3 regions of the Phyllobacterium sp. UNC302MFCol5.2 genome follow, and region 3 is predicted to be linked to each of the others. Evidence: predicted binding sites of a transcription regulator. Region 3 holds the regulator's gene; each other region holds the start of a gene.
What was found. Region 3 encodes LexA, which represses DNA repair genes until DNA is damaged. Its sites were predicted from a motif close to TGTTCNNNNTGTGTTCNG; they were not measured.
Positions count from the first base shown of each region.

Region 1: recA (recombinase RecA) is a predicted target of LexA. The motif match lies at 4,404-4,421, and genes of this name have one in related genera.
Region 2: BR48_RS0102820 (sel1 repeat family protein) is a predicted target of LexA. The motif match lies at 1,608-1,625, and genes of this name have one in related genera.

Region 1 covers NZ_JMLL01000011.1:301,164-308,225, forward strand. The annotation lists gene alaS (alanine--tRNA ligase) at 275-2,938, opposite strand; gene recA (recombinase RecA) at 3,190-4,281, opposite strand; gene BR48_RS0112785 (carbohydrate kinase family protein) at 4,599-5,549, shown strand; gene BR48_RS0112790 (pseudouridine-5'-phosphate glycosidase) at 5,564-6,481, shown strand; gene BR48_RS0112795 (OmpA family protein) at 6,474-7,062, opposite strand, start outside.
Region 2 covers NZ_JMLL01000010.1:183,642-190,703, forward strand. The annotation lists gene BR48_RS0102805 (acetyl/propionyl/methylcrotonyl-CoA carboxylase subunit alpha) at 1-88, shown strand, start outside; gene BR48_RS0102810 (DNA starvation/stationary phase protection protein) at 186-713, shown strand; gene BR48_RS0102815 (hypothetical protein) at 807-1,013, opposite strand; gene BR48_RS0102820 (sel1 repeat family protein) at 1,184-1,450, opposite strand; gene BR48_RS0102825 (DUF2147 domain-containing protein) at 1,901-2,248, shown strand; gene bla (class A beta-lactamase) at 3,304-4,194, opposite strand; gene BR48_RS0102835 (GFA family protein) at 4,362-4,763, shown strand; gene BR48_RS0102840 (sulfurtransferase/chromate resistance protein) at 5,999-6,817, shown strand; gene chrA (chromate efflux transporter) at 6,843-7,062, shown strand, end outside.
Region 3 covers NZ_JMLL01000013.1:303,067-310,128, reverse strand. The annotation lists gene BR48_RS24920 (hypothetical protein) at 1-1,104, shown strand, start outside; gene lexA (transcriptional repressor LexA) at 1,270-1,989, shown strand; gene BR48_RS24915 (ComEC/Rec2 family competence protein) at 1,983-4,286, opposite strand; gene gltX (glutamate--tRNA ligase) at 4,544-5,968, shown strand; gene gltA (citrate synthase) at 6,118-7,062, shown strand, end outside.

The DNA.
Region 1 (7,062 bases), on a different contig from region 3:
CAGCAATGGAAGTGCCGCTCCGGAAATTCTTCGTACAAACAACAAATAATAAAACTTCAACCGGCCAATATCAATCGGTGCTTCCGTAACAGTCACTGTCGTTTTAGTGCTTATACTAATCCAAAAACTTAATAACCCAAATACTATTTAAGAATTACATCACGCATCGCTTGAAGAAGCAAGAGCATTTTAACGCCGTACTATTGCCAATAAGTATAATACGCATAGCGGCGAGTTGGCCCGGTCATACAGCAGCATGACCGGGTACGCGAATCTAGGCGCCGAGCGCCTGGCGGACGGCCGAAATCGCGTCTTCCGCCTTTGCGCCATCCGGGCCGCCGGCCTGGGCCATGTCGGGCCGGCCGCCGCCGCCTGCGCCGCCAAGAGCGGCGGACGCAATGCGGACGAGATCGACGGCGCTGTACTTGCCTATCAAATCCTCGGTGACCCCGACAACCGCGCTCGCCTTGCCATCTTCGGAGACGCCGACGAAGGTCACGACCCCCGAGCCGACGCTCTTCTTGGCATCATCGGCGAGCGGCTTCAGGTCGCGCGGATTGACGCCGCTCACCACCTTGCCGATGAAGCCGACACCGTTGACCGTCTCCGGCGCGCCGCCTGCGGCTCCGGAAGAACCGCCGCCAAGAGCCAATTGCTTGCGGGCTTCGGTAAGCTCGCGTTCGAGCTTGCGGCGTTCATCGACCAGCGCCGTCACCCGGGCCAGCGCATCGGCCGGCGTCGCCTTCAGAACCGACGCGATTGCCTTGACGCGGTCATCCTGCTCCTCGAGATAGCGCCGCGCAGCTTCTCCGGTCAGCGCCTCGAGGCGGCGCACGCCAGCAGCAACAGCGCCTTCAGAGACCACGCGAATGAGCCCGATATCACCCGTGGCGCGTACATGCGTGCCGCCGCAAAGCTCGGTGGAGTAGCTTTTTCCGGCCTTGTCGCCTCGCACAGCCGTGCCCATGGAGACGACGCGAACCTCATCGCCGTATTTTTCACCGAAGAGCGCCATAGCGCCTTCGGCAATCGCATCGTCGACCGCCATGAGGCGCGTCGATACCGGCGCGTTCTGCAACACGATCTCATTGGCGATATCTTCGATTGCCGCAAGTTCCTTGTCAGAAATCGGCTTCGGGTGCGAAAAATCGAAACGCAGCCGGTCCGGAGCAACAAGCGAGCCCTTCTGGGCAACATGGGTGCCGAGCGTTTCGCGCAGCGCCTCATGCAACAGGTGCGTTGCCGAATGGTTGGAGCGGATGCGGGTGCGGCGTGCTTTGTCGACGATAAGTTCGACCGGGGCACCGACCTTCGCCGTTCCCTTCGTCACCTTGCCGATGTGGACGAAGACGCCGTCATTCTTCTTCTGCGTATCGCTGATCTCGATGACAAGGCCGTCGCCGGTGATCGTTCCGGTATCGCCCTGCTGTCCGCCGGATTCGCCATAGAAAGGCGTCTGGTTGACAACGACTGCCACAGCATCGCCTTCGCCCGCCGTTTCGACGCTCGCACCGTTCTCAACGAGCGCGGTTATGACGCCTTCGGCCTGCTCGGTCTCATAGCCGAGAAATTCGGTGGCACCCACCTTGTCGCGCACCGAGAACCATACGGTCTCGGTCGCCGCATCGCCGGAACCCGCCCAGCTCGCGCGCGCCTCCGCTTTCTGCCTTTCCATGGCCGCATCGAAGGCTTCCGTGTCGACGCCGATGCCGCGCTGGCGCAGCGCATCCTGCGTCAGGTCGAGCGGGAAACCGTACGTGTCGTAGAGCTTGAACGCGGTCTCGCCATCGAGCTTGTCGCCCTCACCGAGGGATTCGGTCGCTTCGCCGAGGAGGCCGAGCCCGCGATCGAGGGTCTTGCGGAAGCGCTTTTCTTCGAGCTTGAGCGTTTCCGAGATCAATGCTTCGGCACGCACGAGTTCGGGATAGGCTTGGCCCATTTCGCGCACCAGCGCCGGCAACAGCCGCCACATCAGAGGCTCGCGTGCGCCAAGGAGCTGCGCATGACGCATGGCGCGGCGCATGATGCGGCGCAGCACATAGCCGCGACCCTCGTTCGACGGCAACACGCCATCAGCGATAAGAAAGCTTGAGGAGCGCAGGTGATCGGCAATAACCCGGTGGCTGGCGCGGAACTTACCCTCGGCCTTTACTCCCGTTGCCTCCTCGGATGCGTGGATCAGCGTCTGGAATAGATCGATGTCGTAATTGTCGTGCTTGCCCTGAAGCACAGCGGCAAGGCGCTCGAGGCCCATGCCGGTATCGATCGATGGGCGCGGCAGATCGATGCGCTGCTCCTTCGTCACCTGCTCGAACTGCATGAAGACGAGGTTCCAGATTTCGATGAAACGGTCGCCATCCTCATCGGCGCTGCCGGGAGGGCCGCCCCAGATTTCAGAACCGTGATCGTAGAAGATTTCCGAGCACGGACCGCAAGGACCCGTATCGCCCATCGCCCAGAAATTATCGCTCGTGGCGATGCGGATGATTTTCTCTTCCGGAAGCCCGGCGATCTTCTTCCAGAAACCTGCCGCTGCATCGTCCGTGTGGTAGACGGTTACCGTCAGCTTGTCCTTTGGAAGCCCGAACTCCCTGGTGATAAGGTTCCACGCAAGCGAGATCGCCTCTTCCTTGAAGTAATCGCCAAAGGAAAAATTGCCGAGCATTTCAAAGAAGGTATGGTGACGCGCCGTATAGCCGACATTGTCGAGGTCATTGTGCTTGCCGCCGGCGCGCACGCATTTCTGCGATGTCGTCGCCCGATTATAGGGACGGTGCTCGATGCCGGTGAAAACATTCTTGAACTGCACCATGCCCGCATTGGTGAACATCAGCGTCGGGTCATTGCGCGGCACGAGCGGGCTCGACGCCACGATCTCATGGCCGTTCTTCTTGAAATAGTTCAGAAATGTCGACCGGATCTCGTTGACGCCACTCATGCTGCTTGCCTTCTGACTTCTTATATCCAAATGGAATTAGCCCCATTCTTAGCGAAGGAGCGGAACGAAACGCTTGTAGCGACAGGGCTGCGTGCTGTCCAGAAAATCCCTATTGCCGCGACGTGCGACCGGCCAGGGAATTGGCCAAGCCAAAGCGCGACCGGCCAGGGAATTGGCGACGGCAAAATGCCAAGACCCGCAGCCGTCACCGGCCGCGGGTCTCAAATCCTCAGTCAATATCTGGAGGCGGCTCAGCCTTCGGCGGCGTCGGGTTCGTCGTCCTCTACTTCCCCGACATTCTTGTCGAGCATCTGCTCGGCAATGAGACCGGCATTCTGGCGCAACGCCAGTTCGATCTCATTGGCTATTTCCGGATTCTCCTTCAGGAACAGTTTCGCGTTGTCGCGGCCCTGGCCGAGGCGCTGCGAATTATAGGAGAACCATGAACCAGATTTTTCGACAATGCCGGCCTTGACGCCAAGATCGACCAGCTCGCCCGTCTTCGAGACGCCCTCGCCATACATGATGTCGAACTCGACCTGCTTGAAGGGCGGCGCCAGCTTGTTTTTGACGACCTTGACGCGCGTCTGGTTGCCAACGACCTCGTCACGCTCCTTGAGCGATCCGATGCGGCGGATATCGAGGCGAACAGATGCATAGAACTTCAGCGCATTGCCGCCCGTCGTCGTTTCTGGCGAACCAAACATCACGCCGATCTTCATGCGGATCTGGTTGATGAAGATGACCATGCAGTTGGAACGGGAAATCGATGCGGTGAGCTTGCGCAGCGCCTGGCTCATCAGGCGGGCCTGCAGACCCGGCAGGGAATCGCCCATCTCGCCCTCGATTTCCGCCCGGGGCGTCAGCGCAGCAACGGAATCGACGACGAGAACGTCGATGGCGCCGGATCGCACCAGCGTATCGGTAATTTCAAGCGCCTGCTCGCCCGTATCCGGCTGCGAGATCAGAAGGTTCTCAAGATCAACGCCAAGCTTGCGGGCATAGACGGGGTCAAGCGCGTGCTCGGCATCGACAAAGGCGCAAATGCCGCCCTTCTTCTGGGCTTCGGCGATCGTATGCAGGGCAAGCGTGGTCTTACCTGAGCTTTCAGGCCCGTAAATCTCGACGATGCGGCCTTTCGGCAATCCGCCGACGCCAAGGGCAATATCGAGCGACAGCGAGCCGGTCGGAACCGTTTCGATCTCCACAACCTGCTCGTTGCGGCCAAGCCGCATGATCGAGCCCTTTCCAAAGGCCCTCTCGATCTGGGACAATGCCGCATCCAGCGCTTTCGTTTTATCCACCGAATTACCCTCAACCAACCGCAATGAATTTTGAGCCATGTTACACTACCCCTGTGTTGTGCATGAAGTCCGGATGTCGCTTCTGATGAACTTATTTGTATCTGTTTTGTTCTCATTTTGCAATAGACATAAGTTATTGAAATAAACACATAACTTCAAAATGTTCGTAAAATGTTCTTGTACGGGCGCGACATGCTGTCAGGCAAGCTTTCCGCTGTTTCCAGGCGTTGCCGGACAAACCGAAGTTGCGAAAATCGAATCGGCCGGATTATTGCGCCTGTCCGACTGACACTTTAGAGAAGTAGCGCAACGCCAGCCCTTCAATCCGTGGTTTTAAATCGGACAAGCAATCACCCATGACGTCAGGCAACAAACCGCTGCTCTTTGCTGTTGGCGGCGCCCATCTCGACCGGCGCGGCCAAAGCACAGTACCGTTTGTGCCCGGCGCTTCAAACCCCGGTATCATGCGCGAAGAGCCGGGCGGCGGTGTCTTCAATGCGTTAAGGCTGGCGATGCAGCGCGGCATCGCAGCTGAACTCCTGTCCATACGCGGCGGCGACCGTATCGGCGAGACGATTAGCGCAGCGATCGAGTCAGCCGGCATCATCGATAGCTCCGTCGTCTTCATGGACCGGGCGACGCCGAGCTATACGGCAATCCTCGACGAACATGGCGATGTCGTCGCCGCAATCGCCGACATGGCGCTTTATGAAGTCGCGCTCCCTCGGCAACTGCGCCGGCGGAAGGTGCGCGATGCCGTGGCAGCGGCCGACGCCATATTTTGTGATGCCAACCTTCCGGCCGATGCGCTGGAAAGGCTTGCGGGCCTTGCGGAACATCGGCCGATCTATGCCCTGGCGATATCCCCGGCAAAGGCGGTGCGCCTGCGCACGATCCTTGGCAATCTCAACTGCCTTTTCATGAACCGCCGTGAAGCATTGGCCCTGACAGGCCTTGGCCAATCGGCGGAGCTAAAGGAAATCTGCGCAGCGTTGCGCGCGGCGGGCCTTCAAGTCGCCGTCATCAGCAATGGCGCCGGTCCCACCCTCGCCTACCATAACGATCTAGCCTATACACTCGAACCGCCTGGCGTCGACGGGATTGCTGATGTGACCGGCGCAGGTGACGCGCTTGCCGGCGGAACGATTGCCGGGCTGATGCAAGGTGTCGCGTTTCACGAGGCAGTCCGTCAAGGTATGACCGCGTCGATGCTGACATTGAAGACACATTCCGCCAGCCCGATCTTTACCCCCGAGGAATTCGACGCAGCGCTTTCCTTGATACCCGATGCGACCCTGCTGCGTTGATCAAAGGAGCCGACATGACCCTCAATCCCTTTACCGATATTGCCCCCGAGGTCGAGCAGGCACTTGATGCGGGCAAGCCGGTTGTCGCGCTGGAAAGCACAATCATCACTCATGGCATGCCCTATCCCGACAACAGCCGCATGGCCGCAGATGTCGAGGCCATCATTGCGGAAGAAGGCGCTGTTCCAGCGACGATTGCCATTGTCGACGGCCGGCTCAAGATCGGGCTCTCCGCCAATGAACGTGAAGCGCTCGCGCAGGTGAAAGGCGCCATGAAGCTGTCGCGCGCCGACCTTGCCTTCGCGCTTGCCGAAGGACGCACTGGTGGCACGACGGTTGCAGCCACCATGCTTGCCGCGCATCTTGCTGGCATCAAGGTTTTTGCCACGGGCGGCATCGGCGGCGTGCACAAGGGCGCAGAATTGAGTTTCGATATATCGGCCGACCTTGAAGAACTCGGTCGAACCTCGGTCATCGTCGTCTCCGCCGGGGCCAAGGCCATTCTCGATATCGAAAAGACGCTGGAAGTGCTTGAAACCAAGGGCGTTCCTGTCGTCGTCCATGGCGCCGATGTGCTTCCCGCCTTCTGGTCGCGCCAATCGCCGATCAAGGCGCCGCTGCGGCTCGACTCAGCCGAGGCAATCGCCGGGTTTCAGCGGGCACGCGAAGCCATCGGCGTCAACGGCGGCATGCTGATCGCCAATCCCATTCCGGCAGCGGACGAAATTCCAGCGGAGAGAATGGCGGGCTATATCAGCGAGGCGATCGCCCGCGCCACGAAAGATGGCGTCACCGGCAAGGCCGTGACGCCATATCTACTTTCCGAAATTCTCGACATCACCAAGGGTGAGAGCCTCAAGGCGAACATCGCACTCGTCGAGAACAATGCGCGCTTTGCCGCGAGGATCGCCGTGGCGCTCGCTATCAGGTAAGCGGCGCGATCTGGATTTCGACGCGGCGGTTCTGGGCGCGCCCGGCTTCGGTCGCGTTGGTTGCCACCGGCTGCGAGGGGCCGAAGCCGCGTACGTCGAAGCGGCGGTTGTCGATGCCCTGCTGGGTCAGGTAGTTGGATACGGAAAGCGCCCGGCGCTCAGAGAGAAGCTCGTTATGCTGCAGGCTACCGGTGGAATCCGTATGGCCGGCGACATCGACGATAGTCTGGTTGAATTTGCGCAGGACCACAGCGACGGAACTGAGCGTCGGGTAGAACTCCGGCTTCACCTGATCCTGGTCGGTGTTGAAGGTAATGTTCGACGGCATGTTCAAAATGATCCGGTCGCCATTCCGGGTCACCGAGACGCCGGTCCCTTGAAGCTGCGCGCGTAACTCCGCTTCCTGGCGGTCCATGTAGTTGCCGATCGCGCCGCCACTGAGCGCACCGATGCCTGCACCGATCAGCGCGCCATTTCGACCCGATTTGCCGCTGCCGCCGCCAATGGCAAAACCGGCGAGCGCACCTGCTGCCGTTCCGATCAAGGCGCCGCCGGCGGTGTTCGAGATCTTCTGGTCACCC
Region 2 (7,062 bases), on a different contig from region 3:
CGAAATTGCCAGCGAAGGCACGCAGGTCAAAGAGAAGTCGTCGCTCGTGCGGTTTGAAGACGCGGGCAATGATTCTTCAAAGATTTGAGGCAGCAAGCACGTCTTCGGCATGCTAGGAAAGTGGCGCGGAGCCCGCAGCAGCGGGCGCCGGGCTATGTTCCCGCCTTTAATTCAGGAGATTACCTATGGCCACAAAATCCCTCCAGACGATAAAGCGCGCGCCCCTCGCCACCCCTACCGACCTTGGGGAAAAGGCGACGCGCGATATTTCCGCCGCCGTCAATGCGCTGCTTGCCGATACATTCGCGCTTTACATGAAAACCAAGAATTTTCACTGGCACATGAGCGGCCCGCATTTTCGCGACTATCATCTGATGCTCGACGAGCAGGGCGAACAGATCTTCGCCATGACCGACGTTCTTGCCGAACGCGTCCGCAAGATCGGCGGCACCACGCTCAAGTCGATCGGGCAGATTTCGTCGAAACAGCGCCTTCTCGACAATGACGCGAATTTCGTGACGCCTGAAGACATGATCGCCGAGCTACGCGACGATACAAAGAGCTTCATCGGCTATCTGCGCCAGGTGCATGAGCTTTGCAGCGAATACAATGACAGCGCCACGACCAGCATCATAGAGAACTATATCGACGAGTCCGAGCGGCGCCATTGGTTCCTGTTTGAAGCATCGCGCGTCGGCCCGGCTGGCGTCTGATCGATCCGTTACGGATAACCCCGGCCGTCCCGGCGGCCGGTTTGTTTCCGTGATCTCCCCCGGCAGACCGATACTATCCAAACAAGACGTGCTCTAATCGTTTGCCTTGGCCAGCCTTGCCAGCTGCGCGCGGCCTTGCGTCTCAACAATCATGGTCTCGACCGATGAAATGTTGAGGGCCAGCGTTGCGATCTTCTGCAAAGTATTGTTGTCAGGAAATGTCTTGGTCTTGGCTGAGCTCGTTATCAACTGCCTTTGGGCAGCCGTGAGCCTAGCGAGCAATTCTTCGAGTTCATCCATGAATGTCCGTCCGCCGTGGTTGCAATAAATACAATACTTATAGTTGTAGCGTAGCAGTATGGCCAACTTATACTGTAATCACAATCTTGTGTCCATCCACGGCTGGCAATCTAGCCATAGAGTGCAGACGAGAATTTTCTACACGCTAAGGTTGTGTCCATTCCGACAGATCAGTGTGCCGTCATCCATTCGCGGGCTTCGCGCAGGGCGGTTGCGAGATCAATCTTGGACATTGTCTTGCCAAGTTCGGCCCGCAGTTCCGCGGCGCGATCGCAGCCCTTGATGGCGGCGATGTTGAACCATTTGTGCGCGGCCACCAGGTCGATGGCGCAATCGCGACCGGTCGCATACATGATGCCCATTTCGAAGAGGATGTCGGTCTGGGCGGAGCCACCGGCGTCGCCGGTTTCGACAGTCTGAAGATCAAAGCGTGCCATTTCAGTCAAACCCCTTGTTGAACCAAATTCGCGTCGAACGAAAAGCCCTGTTAGACTTCTGAGAACCGCCATTTGTTTGTTTCGGCGTGCTCTTTCGATGCTTTCGAGAATGAACGATAGGCTTGAAATTGCTGTTAAAAGCCATGATTAACCGCGCACAAACAAAACAAAAACAACTCGTAAACTTCGCAATTCATTAAATATAGCACGCCAGCAATTGCAGGCATTTGCCGCAAATTTGCCTAAAATCGGATCTGCCGGCCTGAAGAGTTTGATAACCAAACGCGCGGTTTGCGAATCTGAACTTCGGCAATTCACCCGAGCGCCACGCCGTTTAAAACAGGCGGATTTCTGACCGGGCCGCTTTCATTCACTGATATTTTGATTTACGTTTACGTATGCGTAAGAAAGGCGATGCTGGAGAGATCGCCTCGTATCGGGAGGAAATTCATGAAGCGCAATATAGTTTTGGCCTGCACTGGCTTTGTCCTTATGGCTGGCCCTGCCCTTGCAGAAGAAGCGATCGTCGGATCGTGGAAGCGGCCAAACGGCACCATCATTCAATATTCGTCCTGTGGGACAGATACCTATTGCGGCACGGTGATGACCGGCGAATACAAGGGAAAGTCGATCGGCTCGATGTCCGGCAAGAGCGGTTCCTACAAGGGCACGGTCAACAAGCTCGACGAGGGCAAGACCTATAATGGCAAGGCGACGGCAACCGGGGCGACCCTTTCGCTTTCAGGCTGTGTCATGGGCGGGCTCATCTGCAAGAGCGAGAGCCTGACGCGCCAGTAGAGGTCGGGTGGGGTAGACTTTCGTGAGCCGGGTAGCGGCGCTCCTCGCGTGCGTTTGCGTTATCCACCCTCTTTGAGCTCTTGACCCGAGGACCCATTCTTCCTTCGCGGGGCAAACAGCGTCGACGATGGATCCTCGGGACAAGGGCCCGAGGATGACGGAAGTGAGGGGAGCCAGAGGGACGTCCTCCCTCCGTGGCAGAACAGCGCCCGCGGTGACGGCAGTGCAGACTGCCGAAGGATGGAGGAAGTGGAACAGGCCCAAGGTGACGGCAGTGGGTCAGTCCGCCGTCTGCACTCTCCCGTCCGATGTTTATCCGTAGGACGGAGTCGAATGAGCGGACTTCGATGGCTGAGTGGCGGCAATCCTCGCATAAATTCCCATCATCCACCCTCTCCGCCGTCATCCTCGGGCGTTAGACCCGAGGACCCATTCTTTCTTCGTGGGCAGACAGCGTCCGCGATGGATCCTCGGGACAAGGGCCCGAGGATGACGGAAGTGAGGGGAGCCAGAGGGACGTTCTCCCTCCGTGGCCGAACAGCGTCCGCGGTGACGGCAGTGCAGACTGCCGAAGGATGGAGGACGTGAGCACGGCCACCGGTGACGGTAGTGGGTCAGTCCGCCGTCTGCACTCCCCCGTCCGATGTTTATCCATAGGACGGAGTCGAACGAGCGGACTTCGATGGCTGAGTGGCGGAGCTTCTCGCATAAATTCCCATCATCCACCCTCTCCGCCGTCATCCTCGGGCGTTAGCCCCGAGGACCCACTCTTCCCTTCGCGGCGCAAACAGCGTCGACGATGGATCCTCGGGACAAGGGCCCGAGGAAGACAGAGAGGAGATCCCGTGGATGGCGGCAGTGGGGGGAGCCCAAGGATAGCGGAAAACGAGAACGGCCCGAGGCGACGCAGTGCAGATGACCCTTTTTGACGCAAGTGGGGACCGCCGGGGGATAACCGCCGTGGGAATCGTACGGCACACTTGGCGCTGATAACAACAGGGACCACTCTGCCCGCGTTCTGTTTGAGCGGCGACCGGATCGCCGCCCAGCAAATCTCAGATGTTCTCAGCGACCAGGCTTGCCACCTTCCGGTGAATTTCATTCCGGCTATCCGCAGTTCCCTTCGGATCGTAGAGATAGACGGCCAGCAGGATCGGCTTGCGGCTTGGCGGCCAGATCACGGCGATATCATTGGCCATGCCGCTGTCGCTGGTACCGGTTTTGTCGCCGACGCTCCAGCCCTTGGGCAAGCCGCCGCGCAGACGTTTGTCGCCGGTCTTGTTCGCAAGCAGCCACTCGATGAGTTGATCGCGTGAGGATTTCGCCAGCGCGTTGCCGAGAACCGTTTTCTGCAGATCTTTCAAAATGTGCGCCGGCGTAATGGTGTCACGCGGATCGCCGGGCGCCGCCTCGTTCAGTTCTGTCTCGCGCCGGTCCAGTCGAAACGTCGCATCGCCGAGGCTGCGCGCATATTGTGTCAGACCTTTCGGTCCGCCGAGATTGTCCAGCAGGAGATTGCCGGCGGTATTGTCGCTCAACGTGATCGCAGCTTCGCAGAGTGCAGCAAGGGTCATGCCCTCGTCGACATGCTTTCCCGTGGCGGGCGAGCCGGCAACAAGGTCGCCCTTGCCATATTTAATGACCCGGTCAAGTTTTTCTTCCTTGCGATCGACTTTCGCCAGTACCGCTGCCGCGGCCAGGAACTTGAACGTGCTGCACATCGCAAAGCGCTCATGCGCGCGGTATTCGATCTTGCTGTCGCTCGCCGTGTCGAGTGCTGCAACCCCAAGGCGTGCACCGGTCTTTTCGTCTAGCCCCTTGAACGCCGCATCGAGATCAACCCTTTCGGCCGGCGCGGCATAGGCCAAAGCCCTCGGCAACGCCAATGCCGGTATCACCAGCATCGATCCGAGCAATGCTCCGCGGCGGGTAATTGAACCACTCATTTCATATCTCCATGTCTTACAAACCGACTGCGCGATTCACGCGTGGCGAAAGCTGCGATCCGAACTGGCAAATTCCGTGGAGAAACTGTGACGAAAAAGAGCGTCTGAACTTGACCAACAGTAAACCTTTAGGTTATTTAACTTATTGGTAAATTTAGGAGGGAACGATGCGAAAGACCTATCATGGGAGCTGTCATTGCGGGGTGGTTCGTTTCGAGGCCGACATCGACCTCACCCAGGGCACCAGCAAGTGCAATTGTTCGATCTGTGCCAAAGGCCGTTTCTGGAAGGTGATCGTCGGCGGCGATGAGCTCCGTGTCGTTACGGGGTCAGAAAAATTGATCGCGTATCGTTTTGGCGGCGGCGCAATTACCCATTTCTTTTGCGACACATGCGGCATGAAACCGTTCGGTCAGGGCGAGATGGAAAGCATGGGAAAGTTCTATGGCGTCAATGTCGCCTGCCTCGATGATATGCCTGTCAAAGACCTGGTAGCGGCGCCCTTGGAGTATCAGGATGGGCTCCACGACCACTGGGAACGGCGGCCGCAGGAAGTGCGCCATCTTTAGATGGAATTTTGAGTTCTAAAAAAATGAACGAGCAAAAACAACACTCTACGCCGTGAAAAGCCCTTTATTTACAGCATATTAGACTAATGTCTAATTGTTTCGAACAATTCCCCCGGCTATAAAGAAATCGATTTTAGCGTGTAGTTGTTTTCGAAATGCACTGTTGTTGACCACCTTTATCCTGCGGTTGCTGGTGTCTTAAGTATCCAGTCGTTTATGTGCAAACCCTCCCTGCACATAAAGCCGAAATTTCGGGAGGATCAGGGATAGAATGGTGCGTAGGCCATTCCTTTCTTGAGGCATGTGCCCGAACTTTTGTCGGGCAGGCAACCGCAGGACCAATGCGCTCGAGCAGCTCCTTCGCTGGTTACGGGCAAAAAGACAGGCAGCCATGGAAGTCCCCCCATGGCTGCCTTTTTCTTGTGGTGGATGAGTTTCCCGTGCCTGGTCGCAGCGATTTTGCGGCGCCGCGTGGGCGGACGACTTTACGCCTTGTTAGTGGCCGCAAGTTGCCGAGCGCTGGCCGATGCCTTGGCCGAGCCCTGTAGGCGGCAGCGAGTTGCTGAGCACTGCTGGTTGCGGACTTTGTCCAATGTTGGTTGCGACAGCGATCTGCCGAGCACTGGCCGAGGCATTGGCCGAGCCCCGTAGGCGGCAGCGAGTCGCCCGGCCCTGTTGGTTGGGAAACTTGGCCGAGCCCAGGCGGCGGAAGTGAATTCGCTACGCGAGTTGGTTGAGACGAGTTTGCCTAGCTTTGGTGACGGCACGGCATTCGCCAAACCCTGTCGTTTGCAGACTTCGCCGTGCCTTGGTAGCGGGAGTGAATTTGCTGCGCGAGTTGGTTGCGACGAGTTTACCGAGCCTTCGCAGCGGCAGCGAGCTTGCAGCGCCGTGTTGGCTCAGGACTTTGAGCCTTGATGGCGGAAGTGAATTGGCTATGCACGTTGATTGAGACGAGTTTGCCGAGCCTTGTCAACGGCAGCGAGCTTGCAGCGCCGTGTTGGCTAAGGACTTTAAGCCTTGGTGTCGGAAGTGAATTTGCTACACGAGTTGGTTGAGACGAGTTTGCAGACCCTCTTAGCTGGGGTGCCCGCGGGGACAGCCTCTTGCTTTCGCTCTTGTTGACATAATCCTGTTTCGTGACAATCATAACCTTATGGGGATTGCGGTCTCCCCACGAGGCGTCATGCCCAAGTATCGCGTCCAACAACCCCACTTTAGCGGAGGGACGCGAAATGTCTTCGACGACACGAATTTCACACGAAAAACTGGCACGGCTTATCGGAACGCCGGCATGCCCTGTCCTTATCGACGTCCGTACGGACGAGGACTTTGCCTTCGATGAGCGATTGATTCCCGGCTCACGCCGCCGTTCATATGCGGCAATCGAAACCTGGCGCGATGAACTCGTCGGCAAACGGGCGATCGTCATCTGCCAGCAAGGCAGGAAGCTCAGCGAGGGGACCGCGGCGCTGCTGCGTTATCACGGTGTGCCGGCCGAATCGCTCGACGGCGGTTACGAGGCGTGGGTCACGGCATCTCTGCCGCTGGTTCGCGTGTTACGCCTGCCGACGGCAGACCCGAATGGACCGACAATCTGGGTCACGCGGGCGCGGCCAAAGATCGACAGGATTGCCTGTCCCTGGCTGATCCGTCGATTTATCGACCCTGATGCCGTGTTCCTGTTCGTCGCGCCTGCGGAGGTCGAGGCGGTGGCCGAACGTTTTGGCGCGACGCCCTTTGATATCGAAGACGCGTTCTGGAGCCATCGCGGCGAACTTTGCACTTTCGACGTGATGATCGAGGAATTCGGCTTGACGTCAGCACCGTTATCGCGCCTTGCAACGATTGTGCGCGGTGCGGATACCGCCCGGCCGGACCTTGCACCCGAGGCTCCGGGATTGCTTGCCGCATCGCTCGGCCTGTCGCGGATGTATTCCGACGATCTGGCACAGTTGGAAGCTGGCATGACGCTCTACGACGCATTCTATCGCTGGTGCCGTGATGCGACGGGCGAAACGCATAACTGGCCTAATCGCAAGCTTGGTGCATGAATTGACCGTTTCAGCACCCGATGGCGTGAACGCCGTATCCCAAGGGCGAACGGGCAATGACATCTCGTTCAGCGAAGCCCTGCGCGTCTGGATGCGTGTCGCATCATTGAGCTTCGGCGGGCCCGCCGGGCAAATCGCGGTGATGCATCGCATTCTGGTCGATGAGAAGCGTTGGATCGGCGAGAACAGGTTTCTGCATGCCCTCAATTATTGCATGCTCTTGCCCGGACCCGAGGCGCAACAGC
Region 3 (7,062 bases):
CTCGCCGCCGTCACCTATGAGCCGACAGCGGAGGATAGTTACTATCTCGGCTACCGCCTCGACCCCGATCGCGCTTTCGACCTTGACCGAACCTACGATCTCGACGGGACTGATTACGGCGCGATCGTCATCGGCGCGCGCCGCAAGCTTGACGACTATTGGTCGACCTATGCTGAGAACAATTACGACCTGTTCGGGAGGCGCAATTCGCTCGCTCAAACCTACGGTGTCGTCTACACGCCCGATACCAGATGGACGGTCGATGGCGGGCTGGAGATCGGCACAGTCGAAGACGATACGATCGATCCCTCGACAAATCTCGAACGCTCCGATTTCGACCGCAAGGCGATCTCCCTGTCGGTCGGCTACAAGGATGAGGATCGCATTGCCGCGCGCATTCGCGGTGAGACGCGTTTTGAAGATTCCGACGATGATACCCGCGATCTCAACACCTACCTCTTCGCAACCGGATTCAGCTGGAAAACGAACGACAACTGGCGGCTGCTCGCCAATATCGATTCAGTACTCTCGGACTCGAACGGTGATGGTTCGTTCAGGGATGGCGACTATGTCGAAGCCTCGCTCGGCTATGCCTACCGTCCAATCACGAATGACCGGCTGAACGCCCTTTTCAAATACACCTGGCTTTACGATCTTCCGGGCGAGGATCAGGTCAGCGCGGTGACTGGCGACGAATACGGGCCGGCACAGCGCAGCAACATTCTTTCCGCCGATTTGACCTACGATCTCGTTCCCTGGCTGTCCGTCGGCGCGAAATATGGCTTCCGCTACGGCGAAGTGCGCGAGCGGCTTCAGGACGATCTCGACGCATTCTCCGATTGGCAGACTTCCTCGGCGCATCTTGGCATTGTTCGAACCGATTTTCATATCGTCAAGAAATGGGACGCCTTGCTGGAAGGGCGGGTTATGTACATGGCCGAGGCGGATACGACAGATCTTGGCGTGCTCACCGCCGTTTATCGCCACGTCGGTGACAACTTCAAGGTCGGCGTCGGCTATAATTTCGGGAATTTCTCCGACGATCTGCGCGACCTGACGCTCAACGACCGCGGTGTGTTCTTCAACGTCGTCGGCAAGTACTGACGCATCGGCGTTGTTCATCGCGCAGGTGCCGGCAACGGGCCAGATGCGCTATTTGGATATCGGCGCACTCTTTCTACACGACATATTAATACTTGTGGAACACAACTGGAACAGATAGTGTTTGTTCTGGTTTTGTTTTTCCGATTCCGTTTCGAAGGATCGCCGATGCTCACGCGTAAACAACACGAACTTCTGCTCTTTATCCATGAGCGTCTTAAGGAAACCGGCATCCCTCCATCCTTCGACGAGATGAAGGATGCATTGGACCTTGCGTCCAAATCAGGGATACATCGGCTGATAACAGCGCTCGAGGAACGAGGTTTCATTCGACGGCTTGCTAACCGTGCGCGGGCGCTGGAAGTCCTGCGCCTGCCGGATTCAATTGCGCCTGGTCTCAATGCGCAAAAGAAATTTTCGCCAAGCGTGATCGAGGGCAGCCTCGGCCGCAATGTCGCCCCCCCCCGCCCGCAGCCACGCGCTTCGGATGATGAGGGTGCGCCGACGATCGTCAACATACCCGTCATGGGCCGGATCGCGGCCGGTGTGCCAATATCGGCCATCCAGAATCAGACGCATATGATCGGCCTGCCGCCGGACATGATCGGCAGCGGGGAGCATTATGCGCTGGAGGTCAAGGGCGATTCAATGATCGAGGCGGGCATCTTCGACGGCGATACGGTCGTCATCCGGCGCGGCGACACCGCCAATCCCGGTGAAATCGTGGTTGCGCTTGTCGATGACGAAGAGGCAACCTTGAAGCGCTTTCGGCGCAAAGGGGCATCGATTGCTCTCGAAGCCGCCAATCCGGCCTATGAGACGCGCATATTCGGGCCGGATCGGGTGCGCGTGCAGGGCAAGCTGGTCGGTTTGATCCGCCGTTACTGACGTGTCGGGTTTTCCTGATCGTCTGCCGGTGGCTTGGTCTTTGCGGCACGCCGTTGCGGTTTTTGCTCCGCAAGATTGCGGGCGGTGCGGGAAAAAGCCCGATAGGCGTTCCATGGGCGCTGAGGGGAGCCCACGGCGTAGATAATGTTTGCAGACTGGAGGCGTGCCTGCAGTTGTTCTACAGCAAATGCAGCCGCATCAAGGCCGGACGGTGGATCGACCTTGTTGTCGCCGAACCTGATTTCTGCGGAACCGCGTAGCGCCAGGTCCTGCGCCGTAATTACAAGAACGTCCCCCGGCTCGCAGGTTGCTGTGGGACCGGTAAAGGCAAGGACGACGATATCGCCCTCGGCACAAGCCGTTGATTTTTTGGTCGGATCGTCCGTATAGGCGACGATCAGGCCGCCGGCTTCCCTCGCCAGGCACACGCCGTCGGCGCACTCAAATTGTCCATCGGCCGGCGATGAGCCATTCTTTGCCGGCGTTAGCACTTGAATTGCGCCGTACCCCTGCTGCCAGTTATCGAGGGTGAACCGGCTTGCTGTTGCGCGGTTCACCGCCAGCGCGTCATCAGGTGCACTCAAGGCAACGAGTTTGCCTTCTTCGGCAATCACTATATCCGGCGGACGTGCAGAGCGGAGCGGCACTATGGCCAATGCCATTACTGCAAATCCAACGAGCCGCAGCCGCGTTGTCAGCAACATGAGCAGGACCAGCCCCGCGGTCATCAAAAGCAGGCTCGTTTGCGGCATTGATCCGAAATTGCCGCTTGGCGAATGCGCGCTGACCATCTTCGCGATCGCAATGACCCATTCGATGCCGCGTTCCATGACAGCAAACGGCAGCCAATCGAGATCAAATGGCATCGCAAGAACAGCAAGCACCGCAAACGGCATCACAAAGATCGAGACAACGGGCAGCGCCAGCGCGTTGCCCACAAGCCCAAGCGGCGCTGTGTTGTTGAAATGGTATGCGGCGAAGATCGAGCTCGCCGTCCCGGCAACCAACGAAGTCATGGCGATAGCGCCGACATGGCTTGCCGCCATCATCGACAAACGCAGAAGCAATCCCTCGCCTTTCGTTCGGTTTGACCTGTTCTTTCGGCGCGATCTCCAGCCGTAATATGCAATGAGCGCGCCTGTCGCCGAATATGACATCTGGAAACTCGGTCCGAGAATTTCATGCGGAAGCAGCGCTATCGCGATCAAAGCGCCGATGGCGAGATTGCGCATGGAGATTGCCGCGCGATCGGCCATCATGGCAATGAGCATCACCGCCAGCATCACGAAACTGCGCTGTGCCGCTACGTCGGCGCCGGAGAGCAGGAGATAGAAACCGGAACCGGCAAGGGCGACGAATGCCGCCAGTTTTTTCATTGGATAGCGGGCTGCAAAGCCGGGAAAGAGGGCCATGCTGGCGCGAAGCGAGCCGACGATGATGCCGGCCACCAGCGCCATGTGAAATCCGGAAATTGAAAGAATGTGCGAAAGCCCGCTCAGTCGCATTGCGTCATTCGTCGCCTCGCTGATGCCGTCGCGCTGGCCGGTAATCAGCGAAGCCGCAATATCGCCGGGTTCCCCCTTGATGCGGGAAAGCACACGCTGCGTAAGTTGCTGGCGGATATTGGCGACCGTCTGCCAGGCTTGAGACGCAATCGCCTCATCGACCGGCGTTGCGGCCAGTTGAGGTTTGCCAAGGAAAAACCCATTTGCGCCTACGCCCTTATAGTAATTATTGAACGCAAAATCGTAATTGCCGGGCCGTACCGGACCTCGCTGCGGACGCAGGTGAACGAGGCCCTGCAGTCCCGCGCCAATTTTCATTCCTGCCGGCACGGATCGCGCCGACACGACAACCCGTTGCGGCGAATAGCGGAGCGTCGGCCGCTCGGTTGCAACAATATCGAGGGTGACGCGCCACCCGCCTCTTGCATCTCTGGCCATGGCCACAACGCGTCCGGTCAAACGGGTGGTAATGTCCGACCCCAGCATCCTCGTATCCGCACGCATGGTTTCGAGCTTGCCGGCGACCATTCCCGCGACAACGGCAACCGCAAAGGCGAGCGCCAGTCTGGTCCTCGGACGGGAATGTGCGAGCTGCATCAGCCCGACAAGCAGGGTCATCCCGAACAAAATAGCGCTCAGTCTCGGCTCCGCCGATGCGCCGAAATAGACGATGGCGCCGATGCCGCAACACACCGGAAGAAACAGAAACAGCGTGCCGCGCTCGATCTCCTGGCTAAAAAGCGTTGGCGCCGCGACGAAGGCGCGCCTTGTCGCCGCCATGGCAATCGCCATGGGTCGCCGATCCGCAGAGGGATCAGTCTCCCGCCCCAGAACGCCCGTTTTTGTCTCTGGATAGGTCGCAACGGCGTAACCAGTGTCGTGAGCACTGAAAAAGAATAGCCGCTCATCGATTTTTGATCTGGTCTGCGGCTCCTCCATTTGCCCCCAAGCACCAATACCCTTGCACCTCAGCGGCGCTATGCTACATGAACGCCAGATCAATTCGATTGGACGTTCGTCTGATAGCGCGACGCGTCCCTGGAGCTCCCATGTCGTCCCCTGTCGTTACACGTTTTGCCCCATCCCCTACCGGCTACCTCCACATTGGCGGTGCCCGCACGGCACTGTTCAACTGGCTCTATGCAAAGCATACGGGCGGCAAGATGCTGCTGCGGATCGAGGATACGGATCGCGAACGTTCGTCGGCGGCGGCGGTAACCGCCATCCTCGACGGCTTGACCTGGCTCGGCCTCGATTGGGATGGCGAGGCTGTATCCCAATACGCCCGCGCCGGTCGCCACCGCGAGGTCGCCGAGGAACTTGTTGCCAAGGGCAAAGCCTATTATTGCTACGCATCGCCGGCCGAGCTTGAAGAAATGCGCGAGAAAGCCCGCGCCGAAGGCCGGCCGCCGCGTTATGACGGACGCTGGCGCGACCGCGATCCCAAGGAAGCACCTGAGGGCATCAAGCCGGTCATTCGGGTCAAGGCGCCGCAGGAAGGCGAGACTGTCGTGCACGATCAGGTGCAGGGCGACGTACGTTTCCCGAACAAGGATCTCGACGATTTCATCATCTTGCGCTCCGATGGCACGCCTACCTATATGCATGCTGTAGTCGTTGACGACCACGACATGGGCGTTACGCATATCATTCGCGGTGACGACCACCTGACCAACGCAGCGCGTCAGACCGTCATTTACAACGCCATGGGTTGGGATGTACCGGTTATGGGCCATATTCCACTCATTCACGGCGCGGATGGCGCCAAGCTTTCGAAGCGCCACGGTGCGCTCGGGGTCGAGGCGTATCGCGCAATGGGCTACCTGCCCGCCGCACTGCGCAATTATCTCGTCCGCCTGGGTTGGAGCCACGGCGACGACGAGATCATGTCGGACGCACAGATGATCGAGTGGTTCGAGATATCGGACATTAATCGGGGCGCCTCCCGCTTCGATTTCCAGAAGCTCGAGGCAATTAACGGCCATTATATGCGCATCACTGACGATACCGCGTTGGTCGAAGCCATGATCGCCATCCTGCCCGAGATGGAGGGCGGCGAAGCAATTCTCAACCGGCTCAACGATACGACCAGGCAACAGCTCGTGGCGGCCATGCCAGGCCTCAAGGAGCGTGCAAAGACGCTTGTCGAACTCGCTGACAGCGCGAAATACCTTTTCGTTGAACGTCCGCTGACGCTCGACGACAAGGCAGCGGCATTGCTGAATTACGAAGGCTTGAGCGTGCTGGCCGGCGTCTTGCCCGAGCTTGCTGCGGTCGATGACTGGACGGCGTCCGCGCTCGATGCCGCAGTGCGTGTCTATGCCGAAAAAACCGGGCTCAAACTCGGCAAAGTGGCCCAGCCGCTGCGTGCCGCATTGACAGGAAGAGCAACGTCGCCGGGTGTTTTTGACGTGCTTGAGGTGCTCGGAAGGGACGAATCCCTCGGCCGGATCAAGGACCAGGTAAAAGGATGAGAAGTGCGTCCTTCAGGCGCATTTTTGCATTGCAACATCGCGCCGTTTGAGTACGGTGTCGTGCCTGAGGAATTCACGATCTACGGCCTCGCTTGAGGCAAGTGCTTTTGCGCTGGATCAGCGCAAGCTGAAGCAAGAAAGGAACGGCAATGTCTGAAAACAACGTCAACATCGATCTAAATGGTCACCAGTTCTCAATGCCCGTGCGCAAGGGGACCATTGGACCGGATGTCGTGGACATTGGGACACTCTACAAGAACACGGGCGCGTTTACCTATGATCCCGGTTTCACGTCCACGGCGTCCTGCGAGTCGCAGATAACCTATATCGACGGCGATGAAGGCATCCTGCTGCACCGCGGCTATCCTATCGAGCAACTGGCCGAGCATGGCGATTTTCTCGAAGCCTGCTATCTGCTGCTTTACGGCGAACTGCCGACGAAGAGCCAGAAGGCCGATTTCGACTATCGCGTAACCCATCACACGATGGTGCACGAGCAGATGTCGCGTTTCTTCAGTGGTTTCCGCCGCGACGCGCATCCCATGGCCGTCATGGTCGGCTGCGTCGGCGCGCTGTCCGCATTCTACCACGACTCGACCGATATTTCCGATCCGCATCAGCGCATGGTCGCCTCGATCCGCATGATCGCCAAGATCCCGACCCTCGCTGCCATGGCCTACAAGTACCACATCGGCCAGCCATTCGTTTATCCGCGCAACAACCTCGATTTCGCGACGAACTTCCTGCACATGTGCTTTGCCGTGCCCTGTGAAGACTATGTGCCAAATCCAGTGCTTGCACGCGCGATGGACCGGATCTTCATTCTTCATGCGGATCATGAGCAAAACGCGTCGACGTCGACCGTGCGCCTCGCAGGCTCTTCCGGCGCAAACCCGTTTGCGTGTATCGCAGCAGGCATCGCCTGCCTGTGGGGTCCTGCCCATGGCGGCGCCAACGAAGCCGCACTCAACATGCTGGGCGAAATCGGCTCGGTCGACCGCATTCCGGAGTTTATCGCCCGCGCCAAGGACAAGAACGATCCGTTCCGCCTGATGGGATTTGGCCACCGGGTCTACAAGAACTATGATCCGCGC